Regions from separate parts of the Arthrobacter citreus genome, predicted to be linked through region 2. Evidence: riboswitches for the same ligand, from Rfam matches in the RefSeq annotation. Region 2 holds a riboswitch; the other holds the start of a gene.

Region 1 (4,206 bases), 1.4 Mb from region 2:
CCGCCGTCCGGGGAACCGATCGGCGGGTAGCTGAAGATGTTCTGCCGCCAGGAGATCACCGCGCCTGCGTCGTTGCGGACCGGGTCCCACCCCTCGGCCACGTTCGGCACGGCTTCCCGCAGGGAAAAGAAGCCTGAATCCCGCATGTCTGCGGCAGCGAAGACTTGTTCCCGAACGTAGTCCCGGTAGCTCACTCCTGTCACCGCCTCCAGCGCCAGCCCGGCGAGGATGTAGCCGCAGTTGCAGTAGCGGCAGCCTTCGCCCGGGGCGAAGTTCGGCTCCTTGTGGACAAACTGCGGCAGGAAGTCAGCGGTCTCGGTGACCGAATAGGAGGGACGGTCCGTCCAGAGTTCCTCGTAGGATTCGCCGGCTTCCTCATCGGCGTCGTCTCCGATGCCCGAGGTGTGGCTCAGGAGCTGGCCAAGCGTGATCGCGGGGTCCACCCGGGTGCCGTCCAGTTCCACAAAACGCCCAATGGGGGTGTTCAGCTCCAGCGTCCCGGCGTCCACCTGCTGCAGGACGGCCACAGAGGTGAACAGCTTGGTGACGGAGGCGACGTCGAACCGTGTGCCCAGCGTTACCGGCACGTTCCAGCGCCGGGAGGCCACACCGTAGGCCCCTTCGAGAAGGATGCTGCCGCCCCGGGACAGCTGGATGGTTCCGGAAAACTCATCCCGGTCGGCGGCGGTCCGCAGGATTAGGTCCACGGCTGAGGCATCAAGGTCCGGGGCCGGAGCCGTGGCGCCCGCAGTGGTGCCCCTCCTTGCGTCAAGCTGCCAAATTTCCTCGCCGTCAGAGTCGACCCGGCCTGTTCGCGCCAGACCCAGATGGGCAGCCACCGCAGCGGAGGACGCATTGCCGGGGTGGATGCCGGCGCAAAACCGCCCCACGCCCTGCCGGATCAGCCACTCCACCATGGCACCAGCCGCTTCCGTGGCATAGCCTCGACCCTGATGTTCCCGACCCATAACCCAGGCCAGGTCCGCTGCCCGGCCGCCGGCAGCGACAGTAGCCTGAACAAAGCCTGCGGCGGATCCGGTGCCCTGCTCCCGAATAACCCAGTTCAGCCACGTTTCAACCCCCGACGGGTCCCCGCCGGATTGGAGGACATAACGGTGACTCAGTCCTTCCAGTGTGGGCGGCTCGCCTCCGGTGAATTCGTAAAGCCCGGGATGGGCGAGGACCGGCACCATTTCGACGGCATGGTCCGGGAGCAGCGGTTCAAGAATCAGTCTGCTGGTTTGAAGAACCGTGCCGGCGCCACTTTGGCTGATCATCGAAGCTTTCCTTACCTCTGCGTCTTTGCGGCGGTTGTTTTACCCCGTTACATCATGGCGCAATTGCCTGGTGCCGCTGTATTAGTTTGAAGTGTGAAGTTTCCACTGTGCTCACGCTCCTTGGAGCGGCAATGCCCTGGCGGAGACGGGTAGGCTGGGAGTGCTCCCGGTTCCAGCTGATAGTAAGGTCCCGGCCAGATGACTAAGGAAGAGAACAACATGCCAACTCCTCAGCGAACCGATGCCGACAGTATTCGCCAGGATTTTGGTTTCCTCACCGTTGCTGAAGTGCTGCAACTTTGCGCAACTCAGCAGATACTGGATCCTTCGTCAACGCTGATTTCGGCAAAAGTGCAGCTGGGCGAAGGAAACGTTTTTTATCCGGGCGTCGTCCTTCAGGCCGATTCTGAGAGTTCCTGCGTTATCGGACACCGCAATGTGTTTTATCCGGGCGCCTTTGTCTCCGCCGAGCATGGCGGAATGATCCTGATGGGCTCCGACATCACGCTCGGCCCCGGCAGCGTGCAGCTCAAGGCTGGCCGTGGAGATGCCGTGGCTGTGGGCGACAGTGCCCGCCTGGCCAACGGCCCCGTGGTGACGGGCCGCTCGGTGCTTGGCTCCGGCTCGCAGGTCCTTGGCGCTGTCGAGGCCGAATCCGTGGTCCTTGCGGACGGCGGGGATTTCCGGTCCGGGCCGCCGGAGAAGCGCGGGGCAGTGCTCAAGGGTGCTGGACTGGTGCGCGATGTGAGGCTGGCACCGGGCGACATCCTTCAGGGGTACGGCAACTTCGCTGTCGCCAACGTGGTCCGCCAAACAAACTAGCCGGACCGGGGCTGGCCCTTCCTGCGGCGTCCGTAAGACCTGTCGTCCATGCCACTCTCCTCCTAGCCGGCCACTGTCACGATCTCAGCAGGCCCGGCCGCTCGAACCAGGCAACGACCACCGGAGAAATGCGGAAACTGCGGCGCGATCAGCGCGGCAAGCCGTGGCCCATGGTGCCATAGCCCACGCATAGCACAAAGAGGCGACACTCACACGCATCTGCGAGGTCCGTTACTAAATAGTTATCCTCCCGTAATCCTCTTGTAGCGTAGTGGACGTGCCGTTATCTGAAGCGGCTCCCTTGGCTTGTTACCTAGCTCTGCCGCTGGTCAAGGTCCACAGATATACACACTTCGGCAGAGGCGGGGGAACCACAAACGGGTTCCTTTGAATCCTTGGGGTTAAGTCAGCCAGAGGTTTCTACGGCTGACCGGGTGACTCCCATCCGCATCCGACAGCTCACCTCGCAGGTATCGGGAGAGGTAACTCAATGTCTTTCAATAACACTCGTGGACGTCACCGTGCCGAGACCGCCGGAATGTGGTCCGCACTTGCGAACGCCACCAGCGGCAAAGCACGCACCATCGGCAGCACCGCTGCCTTCGTGGCAGCAGGTTCCGGCCTGATGCTCGGTATGGCGGCTCCGGCCTCTGCCGGTGTCATCGCCAATGACTCATCCGAGTTCTACAGCGCACCTGCCGCTGTTTCCGCCCCCGTTGCTGCTCCGGCAGCAGCTCCCGCAGCCGCTCCGGCAGCCGCTCCGGCAGCTTCCGGTTCCACTCACGTGGTCCAGTCCGGCGACACGCTGAGCAAGATTGCCGCAACCTACGGCGTGACGCTTGAGGACATCCTGGCCCAGAACGGCCTGTCCCTTGAATCCATCATCTACCCCGGCGATGTCATCACATACGCCGGCGGCGCCGCAGTAGCTCCGGCTGCTGCAGCCGCACCGGCTGCTGCTTACGCGGCACCGGCAGCACCGGCAGCACCGGCAGCAGCGGCAGAAACCGCAGCCGCCGTCGACCTGAGCGGCATCAGCACCCAGGCCTCTTCCGTGACGCCTGCTCCCGCAGCCGGCGTAGCTGCCACGGGCACCAACCAGACCATGCTGAACTCCGCTTTCTCCCAGATGGGTGCCATGCAGGACTGCACCGTGCTGGTGGAAGTTGCCCTCCGGGCAGCAGGACACTCAGTTGGCGATCTGGCCCCGGCACAGCTTGCCGCCTACGGAACTCCGGTCTCTGACCCGATGCCCGGCGACATCATCTACTACGCCGACGGCGGCATGGGCTTTGCCCACATCGCCATCTACATCGGTGACGGCCAGGCCATCCACAGCGGATGGAACGGCAACCAGACTGTTCAGCAGAGCGCTAACGTCGGTTCCGGTGCCTCGTACTACCGCGTAGCCTAATCACGCACCAGTAGATTTACCGCAGGGGCGGGAAGCGAACGGCCCAACCCTCGGTGAAACCACACAAAGAACGCCCGGCCATTTGGCCGGGCGTTCTTTGTGCGTTCGGGCCCCTTGGGCCTTCCGGTTTATTCGGACACGCTGCAGGACGAACAACCCGCATTACGCGGCCGGTTCATCCTGTTCCGGGGTGCTTTCCTCCCGTACGGGAGCATCCTCGGCGGTGTCGTCGTCGGCACCGCGCCCGCCATCGTCGTCCGGGCCACCGTCGTCCGGGCCGCTGCCGTCCGGGCCGTGGCCGCCTCGGTGACTGTCATGGTGGCCGTCCCCGTGCCGGGCGTCGCCCCGTGAGCCCTGATTGCGGGCATCCCCGTCCGTGGACTCCTTACCGGCATCAGCGTCGGCGTCGGGATCGGCATCCGCATCCGCATCCGCATCCGCATTAGAGTCTGGACCGCCGTCCGAGTCTTCGCCGTCGCCGTCGAACCGGGGACCGCGTTCGGGCCGGCCGTCCTGGTCCTCCGCCTCGGCGTTGCTCTCGGCGTCCTGGTTCTGGGCGTCCTGGTTCTGGGCGTCCTGGTTCTGGGCGTCCTGCTGCTCGGTTACTGAGGCTTGCTCCTGATCCGCCGGGGAATCCGCGGTGGCCATGCCGGCAAAAAACGAACCAACCAACAGCGCCAGACCGCCCACAAC
Region 2 (4,206 bases):
CGCGGCCTCGGGACTCATCACCGCAGTCGTCGGTTTTGTCTGGGCCTGGCGCGCACACCACCTGCGGATCCACTATGACCGGACCCTTCCCCGGCGCCTGCATATGACCACAACAGAAACGGAGCAGGACCCGGACCCGGTGTAAGGCCCCGATCCTGCTCCGCAGGTGTGTCCCGGTACTACCGGCTGTGCTCGATCACGAAGTCGATGCACCGCAGCAGTGCGCTGACGTCGTCGGGCTCGATGGCCACGAAAGTGGCGATACGCAGCTGGTTGCGGCCGAGCTTGCGGTACGGCTCCACATCCACGACGCCGTTGGCGCGCAGGGTCTTTGCCACAGCGGCGGCATCGATGCTGTCGTCAAAATCAATGGTGGTGATGACGTTTGACCGGTCCTGTGGACGGGACACAAACGGCGCCGCCACGGGGGATGCCTCGGCCCAGGAGTAAACCCGGCCGGCCGAATCCGCCGTGCGTTCCGCCGCGAATTTGAGCCCGCCGCTGGCGTTGAGCCACTGAACCTGCGCATTGAGCGTCACCAGCGTGGAGAGCGACGGCGTGTTGTAGGTCTGGTTCAGCTTCGAGTTGTCGATGGCCGTTTGCAGGTTCAGGAAGTCCGGAATCCACCGGTCCGAGGAATTGATCCGTGCTGCACGTTCCAGTGCGGCGGGGGAGAACATGCCCAGCCACAGGCCGCCGTCGGAGGCAAAGTTCTTCTGGGGCGCGAAGTAGTACACATCGGATTCCGCGAGGTCCACCTGCAGGCCACCGGCGGCGGAGGTTGCGTCGATCAGGACCAGGGCGCCGTCGTCGGCCCCGGCCACCCGGCGCACTGGTGCGGCGACGCCGGTGGATGTTTCGTTCTGGGGCCAGGCATAGACGTCCACTCCTGCTTCAGCCACCGGCTCCGGACGTGTCCCCGGCTCGGCCTTAATGATGGAGGAAGCGGCAAGGAAGGGAGCCTTGTTGGTGGCGGCGGCGAACTTGGAGCCGAATTCACCGAAGGAGAGGTGCTGGGCCTTGTTCTCCACGAGGCCGAAGGACGCCACGTCCCAGAAAGCGGTGGATCCACCGACGCCCAGCACGACCTCATAGCCGTCAGGGGCATTGAAGAGGTCCGAAAGCCCTTCGCGGATGCTGCCGACGAGGTTCCGGACGGGAGCCTGCCGGTGCGACGTGCCCAGCAGGTTGGTGCCGGCGAGGGCCAGTGCCTCCATTTGTTCCGGACGCACCTTCGACGGCCCGGCTCCGAACCGTCCGTCCAGTGGAAGCAGTTCAGCGGGGATCTTAAGTGCGGCGGTTTCGCCCATGGGTTTCGCTCCAAGCGGTAGGCAGGGTGCTCTGATGTGCCTTTCCATTCTGCCCCACCGGCCTGCTTCCCAGCCATTCGTGAACACACCGTTGCACACCTTCCACGGGGTGGGCGGGATTATCTGCACTCCGTACAAATAAGCTAACGTGAGGGGCAATAATGACCTCTGGCGGCGGCGTCCGCCGTTGTTCTCCTGAATCTTTCGCACGAGTATTCTTCCGCACGAGTAATAGGAGCGGCCCTGCCATGACGGACCTCATCGACACCACTGAGATGTACCTGCGAACCATTCTGGAGCTCGAGGAGGAGAACATTGTCGCTCTCCGGGCCAGGATCGCGGAAAGGCTGCGCCACTCCGGGCCAACGGTGTCCCAGACGATCGGGCGGATGGAGCGTGACGGTCTGGTGGTGGTTTCCGGAAACCGGCACCTGGAGCTCACCGAGCTGGGCCGCCGGCGTGCCACGGAAGTGATGCGCAAGCACCGGCTGGCTGAACGGCTGCTGGCGGACGTCATTGGCCTTGACTGGGCCTACGTCCATGACGAAGCCTGCCGCTGGGAACACGTCATGAGCGAACGGGTGGAACGCCGGCTGTATGACCTGCTGGGCCACCCCACCGAATCGCCGTACGGCAATCCCATTCCGGGACTGGAACAAATCGGAGGAGTAGCCGCAGAGCTCTTCCATGACGGGGTCACCAACCTCGTTGCCGCCGTCGCGGCCGCGGAGCCCGGCACCAAGCTGAAGCTGGTCCGGCTCGCCGAGCCGGTGCAGGTGGAACCGGAACTGCTAACCCAGCTGGACGAGGCGGGACTGCGCCCCGGAGCTGCGCTGACGGCGGAAGTTGTGGCCGGATACATTTCGGTCCGGGTGCCCGGCATTGAAGGAGCCCTGGAGCTGCCTCCGGAGGTGGCCTCGCACGTGTTTGTATCCACCGCCGGATAACGGAATGGTCTCTTTTGGCCTGTGTCCCCTATAGTGACTTACTGACGTTGAAATAACACCGTTATCCGGGCCTTCCGCCGAACCCTGCCACTGGCCCGGAACTACAGACCGTTCAGGCAGGGGCGGAGGACCCATCAACTGGCAGCCAAGGCTGCCTTGGGGTGAAGCCTCCAGCATCAGCACGACGCCGCATTCGCTGCGTTCGTGGTGCGTGCGGGGCCGAGTTTCTCTACTCGAATCCGACAGCTAACTTCGCAGGCATATGAGAGAGGTATACCTTGTCGAAGCATGCTGCCCCGGGCAGGCGCCGAGCGTCCGCACCGGCTACGGCTCCACGCCCGAGGAACGGCCAGGCTTCCGGCCGCCGCCGGGCCGAAACAAAATCCGTTTCCCTCGGTGATGCAGCACAGAAGGTCGCCATCACCGCAGCGACATCGGGTCTGATCCTGACCGTCGCCCTCCCCACCACTGCAGCCGTCAGCGAACCGGTGCAGGAAATGCAGCCCGCCGCCGTTGAAGAAGCAGTGGTTTCCGCTGATCCCAACGCGAGCGTGGACTTCGAGCGCGCTGCCTTGAGCAGCAAGTTCGATCCGGATGCGAAGCTGCGCCAGGTCGTGGTGGCCTCCGGCTCCGAGATCGCGGCAGGCGCCACCAAGGGCACCCTGGCAACCCCGCTGGCAGCTGACCTGGTGCAGACCTCAGGATTCGGTTACCGGGTCAGTCCCATCACGGGAAGCGCCGGCGAACTGCACCGTGGCCAGGACTTTGCCGCCGCGTGCGGCACCGACGTCACGGCCGCCGCTTCCGGCACGGTCACCTTCGCCGGCTGGCACGCAGGCGGCGGCGGGAACCGCGTGGTCGTGGACCACGGCAACGGCGTGGAGACCACTTATAACCACATGTCCAACCTTGCCGTGGGCGTAGGCGCCACGGTGGAGCGCGGAGACCTGGTGGGTGCCAGCGGCACCACGGGCGCCTCCACGGGCTGCCATCTGCACTTTGAGGTCATGGTTAACGGCGACGTAGTCGATCCGCTCGGCTGGTTGTGACCGCAGGATAATCATTCCGTGACCGGAACGTGACATTCACGGAATGTTGTTGTACGCTCGTCCTCGTGCCTGATCGGCCAAAGATCGGGCACTCTCGAACAGATCGCCGAGCTCTGCCACTGTTTGAGATCCGTTCGCAACATCGCATGGCAGAGGCGGGGGAACCACATTCGGGTTTCGCAAGAAGCCCTAGGGGTTAAGTTGCACGGGCCTTACGGTCCAGCAGCCGGGTGACTCCCATCCGAATCCGACAGCTCACCTCGTAGGCATTGGGAGAGGCAAACTTGTGTCATCAGTAGCTCATGGCCGTCGTCGCGCGGCCACCACCCAGACGAGCCCGATTTCAGCTCTATCCCGGGCCGTAACCTCCAATGCTGGAAACCTTGGCCGCCAGGCCGCCGTCGTCGTCGCCGCTTCCGGCCTCGTTCTGGCCGCGGGTCTGCCCGCCCAGGCAGCCGTCAGCACCGACCGCCAGGCGCTTGAAGCCACCCCGCTGAGCGCGGTCACCGCAACCGGAGCCGTTTCGGTTTCCGCCCAGGCCCCGTTCGAACTGGCAACACTTGAATCCGTTTCCTCGGTTTCCGGTGCTGACTACCGTGCACAGGTTGCCGCTGAAGAAGCCGCTGCAGCCGCCGCAGTAGTTGCGCAGGAGCAGGCAGCTGCCCAGGCACAGCAGGCCCAGCAGGCCGCAACTGTGCAGACCCAGCAGGCCGCAGCCACCACCGCTTATGCAGCGCCCGCCGCAGCACCGGCAGCCAACACGCCGGCGCCGGCAACTGCAGCACCCGCCGCACCCGCACCCGCTCCGGCACCCGTTGCCTCCAGCGGTGTCGGCGCAGCTCTTGTGGCCTCCGCATACGGCCAGATTGGCGTTGCCCAGGACTGCACCGCCATGGTCGA

Evidence for each region. A riboswitch is a leader RNA that binds a small molecule or an ion and turns the genes downstream of it on or off. The one in region 2 is predicted to bind cyclic di-AMP.
Region 1: it holds a riboswitch for cyclic di-AMP, as region 2 does, so the genes downstream of both, AAE021_RS06815 (LysM peptidoglycan-binding domain-containing protein) here and AAE021_RS13160 (M23 family metallopeptidase) in region 2, are expected to answer to the same signal.

Annotation. Positions count from the first base shown of each region.
Region 1 is NZ_CP151657.1:1,489,442-1,493,647, forward strand. It holds gene AAE021_RS06805 (GNAT family N-acetyltransferase) at 1-1,277, opposite strand, end outside; gene AAE021_RS06810 (hypothetical protein) at 1,497-2,099, shown strand; cyclic di-AMP (ydaO/yuaA leader) riboswitch at 2,435-2,586, shown strand; gene AAE021_RS06815 (LysM peptidoglycan-binding domain-containing protein) at 2,590-3,513, shown strand; gene AAE021_RS06820 (hypothetical protein) at 3,676-4,206, opposite strand, start outside.
Region 2 is NZ_CP151657.1:2,859,248-2,863,453, reverse strand. It holds gene AAE021_RS13175 (MFS transporter) at 1-145, shown strand, start outside; gene serC (phosphoserine transaminase) at 180-1,310, opposite strand; gene AAE021_RS13165 (metal-dependent transcriptional regulator) at 1,559-2,257, shown strand; cyclic di-AMP (ydaO/yuaA leader) riboswitch at 2,323-2,533, shown strand; gene AAE021_RS13160 (M23 family metallopeptidase) at 2,536-3,306, shown strand; cyclic di-AMP (ydaO/yuaA leader) riboswitch at 3,427-3,589, shown strand; gene AAE021_RS13155 (NlpC/P60 family protein) at 3,593-4,206, shown strand, end outside.